2 regions of the Kitasatospora sp. NPDC018619 genome follow, and region 2 is predicted to be linked to the other one. Evidence: riboswitches for the same ligand, from Rfam matches in the RefSeq annotation. Region 2 holds a riboswitch; the other holds the start of a gene.

Region 1 (4,203 bases), on a different contig from region 2:
CCCGGCAGGTCGGCCAGCGGCCGGCCGAGTAGGAGCGCGGGTTGCCGACGCCCCAGCCGTTCTGGCCGTAGCCGGGGCCGAGGTCGGTCTCCACGAAGCCGGGCAGCTTGCCGGTGATGTCGGCGGCCTTCCGGTAGTAGTAGCCGACCTGCTTGGTGCCCCGGTAGTCCCCGTACTCGGGGTTGTTGCGCTCGTTGTGCGCCTCGACGTGCTGGCCGATCACCGTGCCGCCGCTCTGCCCGGTGCGGGCCTGGGCCTCCAGGTCGGCGAGGAACTGCTGGACGGCGCGGGCGTTCGGCGAGGCCTGCGGATCCCGGGCGAGCAGGTCCCGGCCCACCTCCGGCGGCAGGGTGCGCCCGGGCAGGCCGACCGACACCGGGACCCTCGGGGGCTGTTCGCCGTCGGCCCGGCCGTCGTGGTCCAGCAGGACGACCGCTCCCGCCGCGACGACGGCCCCGGCCGCGGCCAGGACGGCGGTCTTGCCGCGCAGGGCTCTGGGCAGGGCCACGGACCGCTCCTCCGGTTGCTCGCCGGCGCCGCCCCCCACGGACGCAACCGGAACACACATGCGAAATGACTGTCCCGAGAGCCTGCCACACTCCCCCGGCCCCCGCGAGCGGTCGGCCGGGGCGCCGGGGTGTCACAGCAGGTCAGCCCGCCGGCGGCGGGGCGTCGTCGCCGGTCAGCCCGCCGACGCCGGCGGGGTGCCCTGGACTCCGGGCGCGGCCGAGGAAGCGGCCTTGGCGCGCTTCAGCAGCTGCCCCTTCACGTGCTCGGCGAAGCCGGAGGCCGCCGCGGTCGCCGTGGCGTCCGGGGCGTTGCCGCCCTTCGCCGAGCCCTCGACCGTGAAGTAGCCGTACCGGCCCAGGCTGTTGTGCGTCCCGGTGCAGCCGGCGGCGGCGCAGAAGGCCGGGGAGCCGGCCGCGGGCGCGCCCTTGAGCTGCCCGGCGAAGTTCTTCAGCGCCGTCTCGGCCTGGATGCGGTGGTCGAACACCGCCACCCCGACGGTGACGGCGCTCTCGCCGGAGACGTACGTCGCCCGGAGCACCTGCTGGCACCCCTGGTCGCCGAGGACCTTGCCCAGACCGCCGGTCGTGGAGTTCCCGTCCCAGCAGGGCGAGTCCAGCGTCACGACGGTCCGGTTCCAGGTGGCGCCGTTGATCGTCACCTGGAGCGCGGAGAACAGCGCTCCCGCGTCCTGCGGAGCCGGGTCGGTGGCGGCCTCCCAGATCGGCTTCGACGGGTCGTCCGGCGTGCCGGAGGCGCTCGGGGACGCGACCGGCCCGGTGGTCTTGGCGGCCACCGGGGAGCCGTCGTCCTTCTTGCCCTTGAACAGCAGCACACCGCCGGCGACCAGGCCGCCGACGACGGCGACGGCGGCCACCACGCCGACGGCCTTCAGCCGGCGGCGGCGCTTGGCGTCGGCCTCGTTGCGGTCCGCCAGCGCGTCCCAGTCCGGCTCGACCCGCTGCGGCGGGACCGGCTGGTGGGGCTGCTGCTGGAGGTGCCACTGGGGCTGCCCGACCGGCTGCGGGTGCGGCTGCGGCTGCCCGACCGGTGGCACGGGCTGCGGTGCGGGCGGAACCGGCTGCGGCGGGGGCGGGACCGGCTGCGGCATCGGCGGAACGGGCTGGGCGACCGGCTGCGCCGCCGGCACGACCGGCCCGTAGGAGGCGGGCGGCGGCCCGAAACCCCCGCTCGGCGGCGGTACCGGCCCAGGTACCACCGGCTGCTGATTCTGTGCGCCCCCCGGCCCGGCGGGAGGCGTTCCCTGCGGCCCGTGGCCGGGGACGCCGGTTCCGTCGCTCATGCGCCCAGATCGTAGGGCATCACCGCGACGGCCGGTCCTCCCGGTGACCATTCCGTATCGAAACCAGGACTCCGCCGCCCCGGCCCCGGGCCTTTCGAAGGCCTCCGGGCGCCACGTTCCCGGTACGGCCGGTCATCGCCCCGACACGCGACGCCGTACTACATCTGGGGTCGCTTCAGGGAGACACCACTACATGTATGCTCGCTTCTGCTGTCGATGCAGGGGAACCCGGTGCGAATCCGGGACTGCCCCGCAGCGGTGTGCGGGCGGCTGGAGCAGCCGTACCCCGCGAGTCCGAGTACCTGCCGACGGTGTGCGCCACGGCCCTCCCGCAGAGGCCGCGCCGGCACGAGCAGTACCCCTCCGGGCCTCGCGGGCGGGCCGGGGAGTCACCGTCGCGCGACGCCGTCTGCGTTCGTGCCGTGCTCCCCTGCCCCGATCGGCCCGGTGCCCCCGATCACCGCCGCCGATCGCCGCCAGGAGAGAGCGCCTTGACCACCGCCGCCTCAGCCACCCTGCCCGCCCAGGGCTCCGGTACCGCCTTCACCGACCCGACGGTCTCCGACCCCGGCGGCGCCCTGCTGCGGCTGCTCACCGACCGCAGCTCCGACCTCACCGAGGTCGACCCCGGCCATGTCGCCGCCGCCGCGCTGCGCGGCCGTCACGCCGGCTCGGACTTCGCCGAACTGCGCGGGCTGGCCGTGGACGCCGCCGCGTCGATGATCGCCGAGGACCCCCAGTACTCGAAGCTGGCCGCCCGCCTGCTCGCCCTGGAGATCGTCGACGAGGCGAACAGCCAGGGCTCGGTGTCCTTCTCCGCCTCGATCGCCGTCGGCCACGCCGAGGGCCTGATCGGCGACACCACCGCCGCCTTCGTCGCCAAGCACGCCGCCGCCCTGGACGCGCTGGTCGACACCGAGGGCGACGACCGCTTCGAGTACTTCGGCCTGCGCACCGTGCAGTCCCGCTACCTGCTGCGCCACCCGATCACCCGCAAGGTGATCGAGACCCCGCAGCACTTCCTGCTCCGCGTCGCCTGCGGCCTGGCGGTCGGCGACAGCGAGCAGTCGGTGCGCGAGGTGGCCGAGCTGTACGGCCTGATGAGCCGCCTGGAGTACCTGACCTCCTCTCCGACGCTCTTCAACTCCGGTACCCGCCACCCGCAGATGTCGAGCTGCTACCTGCTCGACTCGCCGCTGGACAACCTGGACTCGATCTACAACCGCTACGCGCAGATCGCCCGGCTGTCCAAGCACGCCGGCGGCATCGGCCTGTCCTACTCGCGCATCCGCTCGCGCGGCAGCCTGATCCGCGGCACCAACGGCAAGTCCAACGGCATCGTGCCGTTCCTGCGCACCCTCGACTCCTCCGTCGCCGCCGTCAACCAGGGCGGCCGCCGCAAGGGCGCGGCCTGCGTCTACCTGGAGACCTGGCACGCCGACATCGAGGAGTTCCTGGAGCTGCGCGACAACACCGGCGAGGAGGCGCGCCGCACCCACAACCTCAACCTGGCGCACTGGATCCCGGACGAGTTCATGCGCCGGGTCAACGCCGACCAGGACTGGTCGCTGTTCTCCCCGGCCGACGTGCCGGAGCTGGTCGACCTGTGGGGCGCCGAGTTCGACGAGGCCTACCGCAAGGCCGAGCTGGCCGGCAAGGCCGTGCGCACCATCCCGGCGCAGACCCTGTACGCCCGCATGATGCGCACCCTGGCGCAGACCGGCAACGGCTGGATGACCTTCAAGGACGCCTCCAACCGCGCCGCCAACCAGACCGCGCTGCCGGGCCGCACCGTGCACTCGTCCAACCTGTGCACGGAGATCCTGGAGGTCACGGACGACTCCGAGACCGCCGTCTGCAACCTGGGCTCGGTCAACCTCGGCGCCCACGTGGCCGCGGGCGCGTCGGCCTCCGACCTCCTCGGCGCGATGGACTGGGAGCGGCTGGACGCCACCGTCCGCACCGCCGTGACGTTCCTCGACCGCGTGGTGGACATCAACTTCTACCCGACCACCGAGGCGGGCACCTCCAACTCCCGCTGGCGGCCGGTGGGCCTGGGCGTGATGGGCCTCCAGGACGTCTTCTTCAAGCTGCGGATCGACTTCGACTCCCCCGAGGCCGCCCGGCTGTCCACCCTCATCGCCGAGCGCATCATGCTCACCGCGTACGAGCGCTCCGCCGACCTGGCCGAGCAGCTCGGCCGCCACGAGGCGTACGGCGAGACCCGCGCCGCGCGCGGCGAGCTGCACATCGACCACTTCCCGTCGGCCGCCCCGCAGTGGGCCGAGAAGTGGGACGCGCTGCGCGCCCGGATCGCCGAGACCGGCCTGCGCAACTCGCTGCTGCTGGCCATCGCGCCGACCGCGACCATCGCGTCCATCGCCGGCGTGTAC
Region 2 (4,203 bases):
GCGATCCGCGTCCCTGGAGCTCCTCGGGAGTGTCCAGCCCGAATCCGGACGGATGGCGGGCGGCGCCGGGGGGTGCCCGTCGCCGGGGCCCCGGCCGGACCGGCCGTCCGCGCGCCCCCGAAGGAAAGGGGGGAAACGTTCATTCGCGGACGGTTTTCGTGCCCGGTATACGCGGATGGCTTCGCGGCCGGCTTTCGCGGGCGGTCCACGGACGGAAAGCCACCGGGAAAGCACGGCACGGCCCCGCGCGGACCGGCCGGAAATGCCCGCACGGGGAGGGGGGCCGCCACCGGCGGTGCGCCGCTACAACAGCGGCGTGAGCCAGCGCCGGAGGAGTTCGGCGTAGCGGTCGGGGGCGGAGTTCCACAGGGTCGCGTGGTCGGCGCCCGGGAAGGCCTGGAGGCTCACCACGTCCCGGCGGGCGGCGGCCAGTTTCTCGGCGGTGCCGAAGGGCGCGATCCGGTCCTCCCGCCCGGCCAGCAGCAGGGTCGGCACCCGCAGGTCGGTGCCCTCCGCGATGCGGCCGAAGTCGGCGAGGTCCACGCCGGTGCGGCCCTCGGCGGCGAGGGCGCCGAGTTCGGCGGCGACGCCCGGGAAGCCGGCCCGGGCGGCGTCCCGGCGGGCGGAGGCCGACAGGTCGAGCACGGGCGAGTCGAGGACCAGGCCGCGGACGGCGGGCGCCCAGACGGAGCGGGCCACGGTCTGCAGGACGGCGGTCGCGCCGACGGACCAGCCGTACAGGATCACCTTGCCCGCGCCGCTGTCGAGCGCCAGTCGTACCGCCGCCTCGACGTCGCGCCACTCGGTCTCGCCGAAGTGGCTGAGCCCGTCCGGGGAGGCGGGGGCGCCGTGGTCGCCGCGGTAGGTGACGACCAGGGCGGGCAGGCCGAGCCGGTCGAGGACCGGGAGCACCGGGAGGGCCTGTTCGCGGTCGGCTCCGGGGCCGTGCACCAGGACGACCCAGGTCCCGCGCGTGCCGTCCAGCTGCCAGGCCGGCATCGGGCCCAGCTCGCCGTCGGCGGCGGTCTCGGCGAAGGCGAGGCCGAGCGCCTCGGTCGGGTTGCCGCGGTGGACCCGGGGGGTGAAGCGGACCTCGGTGCCGGGGGTGAGGGTGCCGCGGTCGGCGCGCACCAGGCGGCGGGTGACGCCCTGCTCGTCGCCGCCCAGGACCTCCTCGACCACCGCGTGCCCGCCGTCCGCCCACTCGACCGCCCAGCGGCCGGGCCGCAGGCTCTCGGGGGCCCGGGTGAAGGTGACCCGGCCGGGGGCCAGGCCGCGGACCAGCACCGGCCCGGACTCCTGGACGGCGGCCTCCGGACGGACCATCCGCTCGGAGGCCCGGCGGCCCACCACCAGCGCGGCGGCCCCGACCGCGGCGGCCGCCACGACGGCGGCGGTTCCCCAACGCATCTCGCTCCCCGCTCTGTTGCTCACGGATCCGTTGTGCACGGACCGGACGGTGTTCGAGCACCAGTCCACCGGCGCCCGGCCCGCCCGGCCACCGGACTGGGCCGTCCGGGTCACCCGGGCGGCTACCCGGCGGCGCCGGGGGGATGCCGGGGCGGTGCCGAGAGGATGCCCGGCACGGTGCTGAGGGAGCGCCAGGAGCGGTGGGCGGGAGTGCCGGCGCCGCCGGCGCCCGCGTGTGACCAACCCCTCCGTGACCTCGGTTGACTCCCGGTTCGGGCCCGTGATGGGATCCTGGGGCCAAACGGAGGCATGGAGAGGAAGCCGGTGGAAGTCCGGCGCGGTCCCGCCACTGTCACCGGGGAGCACGCTCGGAACATCGCCACGGCGGCCGTCGACGGCCGCTGGAAGGCTCCGGGTGTGCGTTCGACCCGGAAGCCAGGAGACTCTCGCCCCCGTCACGTCGAGCCAGGGCGCGGACCCTGAGTGAGGACACGCACGCGATGCAGGCTGCCCCGCCCCGCCGGACTCCGAGCTGCCGTCCGCCGTGCGGCCGATGACCGCGCGCACGCCCTCCCCCGCCCCGCACCCGCTGGCCCGCGCCGCCGCGTTCGCGCTCGGCGCCGTCGCGGGCCACGCCGCCGACGCCCGCTTCGCCGACCCCCGACGGGGCCACCCGGTGGCCGTCTTCGGCAGCGCCGCGACCCGCCTGGAGCAGCGGCTGTGGCGCGACGACCGCGCCGCCGGGGCCGGGTACACCGCGCTGTGCGTGGGCGCGGTCGCGGCGGGCGCGCTCGCCCTGGACCGCACGGTGGGCCGCCGCCCCCTGGGCCGGGCCGCGCTGGCCGCGGCCGCGACCTGGACGGTGCTCGGCGGCACCTCGCTGACCCGGGAGGCGCGTGCCGTCGGCCGCTCGCTGGCCGCCGGGGACCTCGCGGCCGCCCGGGACCGCCTGCCGCACCTGTGCGGGCGGGACCCGAGCGCGCTGGACGGGCCGCAGATCGCCCGGGCGGTGGTCGAGTCGGTCGCCGAGAACACCGCCGACGCCGTCGTGAACGCGCTGGTCTGGGGCGCCCTGGCCGGCACCCCCGGCCTGCTGGCCTTCCGCGCCGTGAACACCCTGGACGCCATGGTGGGCCACCGCTCGCCCCGCTACGCCCGGTTCGGCTGGGCCTCGGCCCGGCTGGACGACCTGGCGGGCTGGCCGGGCGCCCGGCTGACGGCGCTGCTGACGGTGGCCGCCGCGCCCGAGCCCCGGACGGCCTGGCGGGTCTGGCGGCGCGACGGCTCCGCGCACCCGAGCCCGAACGCCGGCCAGGCCGAGGCGGCCTTCGCCGGCGCGGTGGGCGTCCGGCTGGGCGGGCGGCTGCGGTACGGCGACCGGGTGGAGGACCGGCCCGTGCTGGGCGCGGAGCTGCGGCCGGTGACGGTGGACGACATCGAGCGGGCCTGCGCGCTCTCCCGGCGGGTGGGCGCGCTGGCGCTGGGTACGACGGTCGCGGGGCACGTCCTGCTGCGGGCACTGCTGGGGAAGAGGGGACGGGCATGAGCAACGCGCTGCTGGTCGCGGGGACGACCTCGGACGCGGGCAAGAGCGTGGTGACGGCCGGCATCTGCCGCTGGCTCGCCCGCCGGGGCGTGCGGGTCGCGCCGTTCAAGGCACAGAACATGTCGCTCAACTCCTTCGTCACCGCCGACGGCGCGGAGATCGGCCGCGCCCAGGCGATGCAGGCGCAGGCGGCCCGGGTGGAGCCGGAGGCCGCGATGAACCCGGTGCTGCTGAAGCCGGGCGCGGACGGCCGCAGCCAGGTGGTGCTGCTCGGCCGCCCGGTGGCCGAGGTGGGCGCGCTGGACTACCGCGAGCGCAAGCCCGTCCTGCTGGAGCGCGCCCTGGAGTGCCTGGCGGACCTGCGCCGCCGCTACGACGTGGTGGTCTGCGAGGGCGCGGGCTCGCCCGCCGAGATCAACCTGCGCGACCGCGACATCGCCAACATGGGCCTGGCCACGGCCGCCGCCCTGCCGGTGGTGGTGGTCGGGGACATCGACCGCGGCGGGGTCTTCGCGGCGATGTACGGGACGCTGGCGCTGCTGTCCGCCGAGGACCAGCGGCACGTGGCGGGCTGGTTCGTCAACAAGTTCCGCGGCGACGCACGGCTGCTGGCGCCCGGCCTGGAGATGCTGCACGGGCTGACCGGCCGTCCGGTGCTGGGCACCCTGCCGATGCTGCCCGGGCTCTGGCTGGACGCCGAGGACTCGCTGGACCTGTCCACGGTGGTGGACCGGGCGGACGGGCCCGGGCCGCTCGGCGCGGACGTGCTGCGGGTGGCCGTGGTGCGCTTCCCCCGCCTGTCCAACTTCACCGACGTGGACGCGCTCGCCCAGGAGCCGGGCGTGCTGGTGCGCTGGGCGACCAGGCCCGAGGAGCTGGCCGACGCCGACCTGGTGGTGCTGCCCGGCACCCGGGCCACCGTCGCCGACCTCGCCTGGCTGCGCGAGCGCGGCCTGGCGCCGGCGCTCGCGGCGCGGGCCGCGGCCGGGCTGCCGGTCCTCGGCGTCTGCGGCGGCTACCAGATGCTCGCGCACTCGATCGTGGACGAGGTCGAGTCGAAGGCGGGCGCCGTCGAGGGCCTCGGGCTGCTGCCGACGCACGTGCGGTTCGGCGCCGGGAAGGTGCTGGCGCGGCCGGTCGGCGAGGCGTACGGGCAGCGGGTCGAGGGCTACGAGATCCACCACGGGGTGGTCGCGGTCGAGGGCGGGGAGCCGTTCGTCTCCGACGGCCGCGGGCAGGGCCTGGAC

Evidence for each region. Region 2 has a riboswitch for cobalamin ahead of ACH5AR_RS12980 (cobalamin biosynthesis protein). Riboswitches for the same ligand answer to the same signal wherever they lie in the genome.
Region 1: linked by a shared signal. The riboswitch ahead of ACH5AR_RS25870 (ribonucleoside-diphosphate reductase subunit alpha) and the one ahead of ACH5AR_RS12980 (cobalamin biosynthesis protein) in region 2 are both predicted to bind cobalamin.

What each region holds. Positions count from the first base shown of each region.
Region 1 is NZ_JBISAI010000017.1:141,027-145,229, reverse strand. It holds gene ACH5AR_RS25880 (glycoside hydrolase family 26 protein) at 1-508, opposite strand, end outside; gene ACH5AR_RS25875 (hypothetical protein) at 683-1,564, opposite strand; cobalamin riboswitch at 1,991-2,135, shown strand; gene ACH5AR_RS25870 (ribonucleoside-diphosphate reductase subunit alpha) at 2,326-4,203, shown strand, end outside.
Region 2 is NZ_JBISAI010000007.1:75,246-79,448, forward strand. It holds gene ACH5AR_RS12975 (alpha/beta hydrolase) at 304-1,410, opposite strand; cobalamin riboswitch at 1,724-1,856, shown strand; gene ACH5AR_RS12980 (cobalamin biosynthesis protein) at 1,964-2,956, shown strand; gene ACH5AR_RS12985 (cobyric acid synthase) at 2,953-4,203, shown strand, end outside.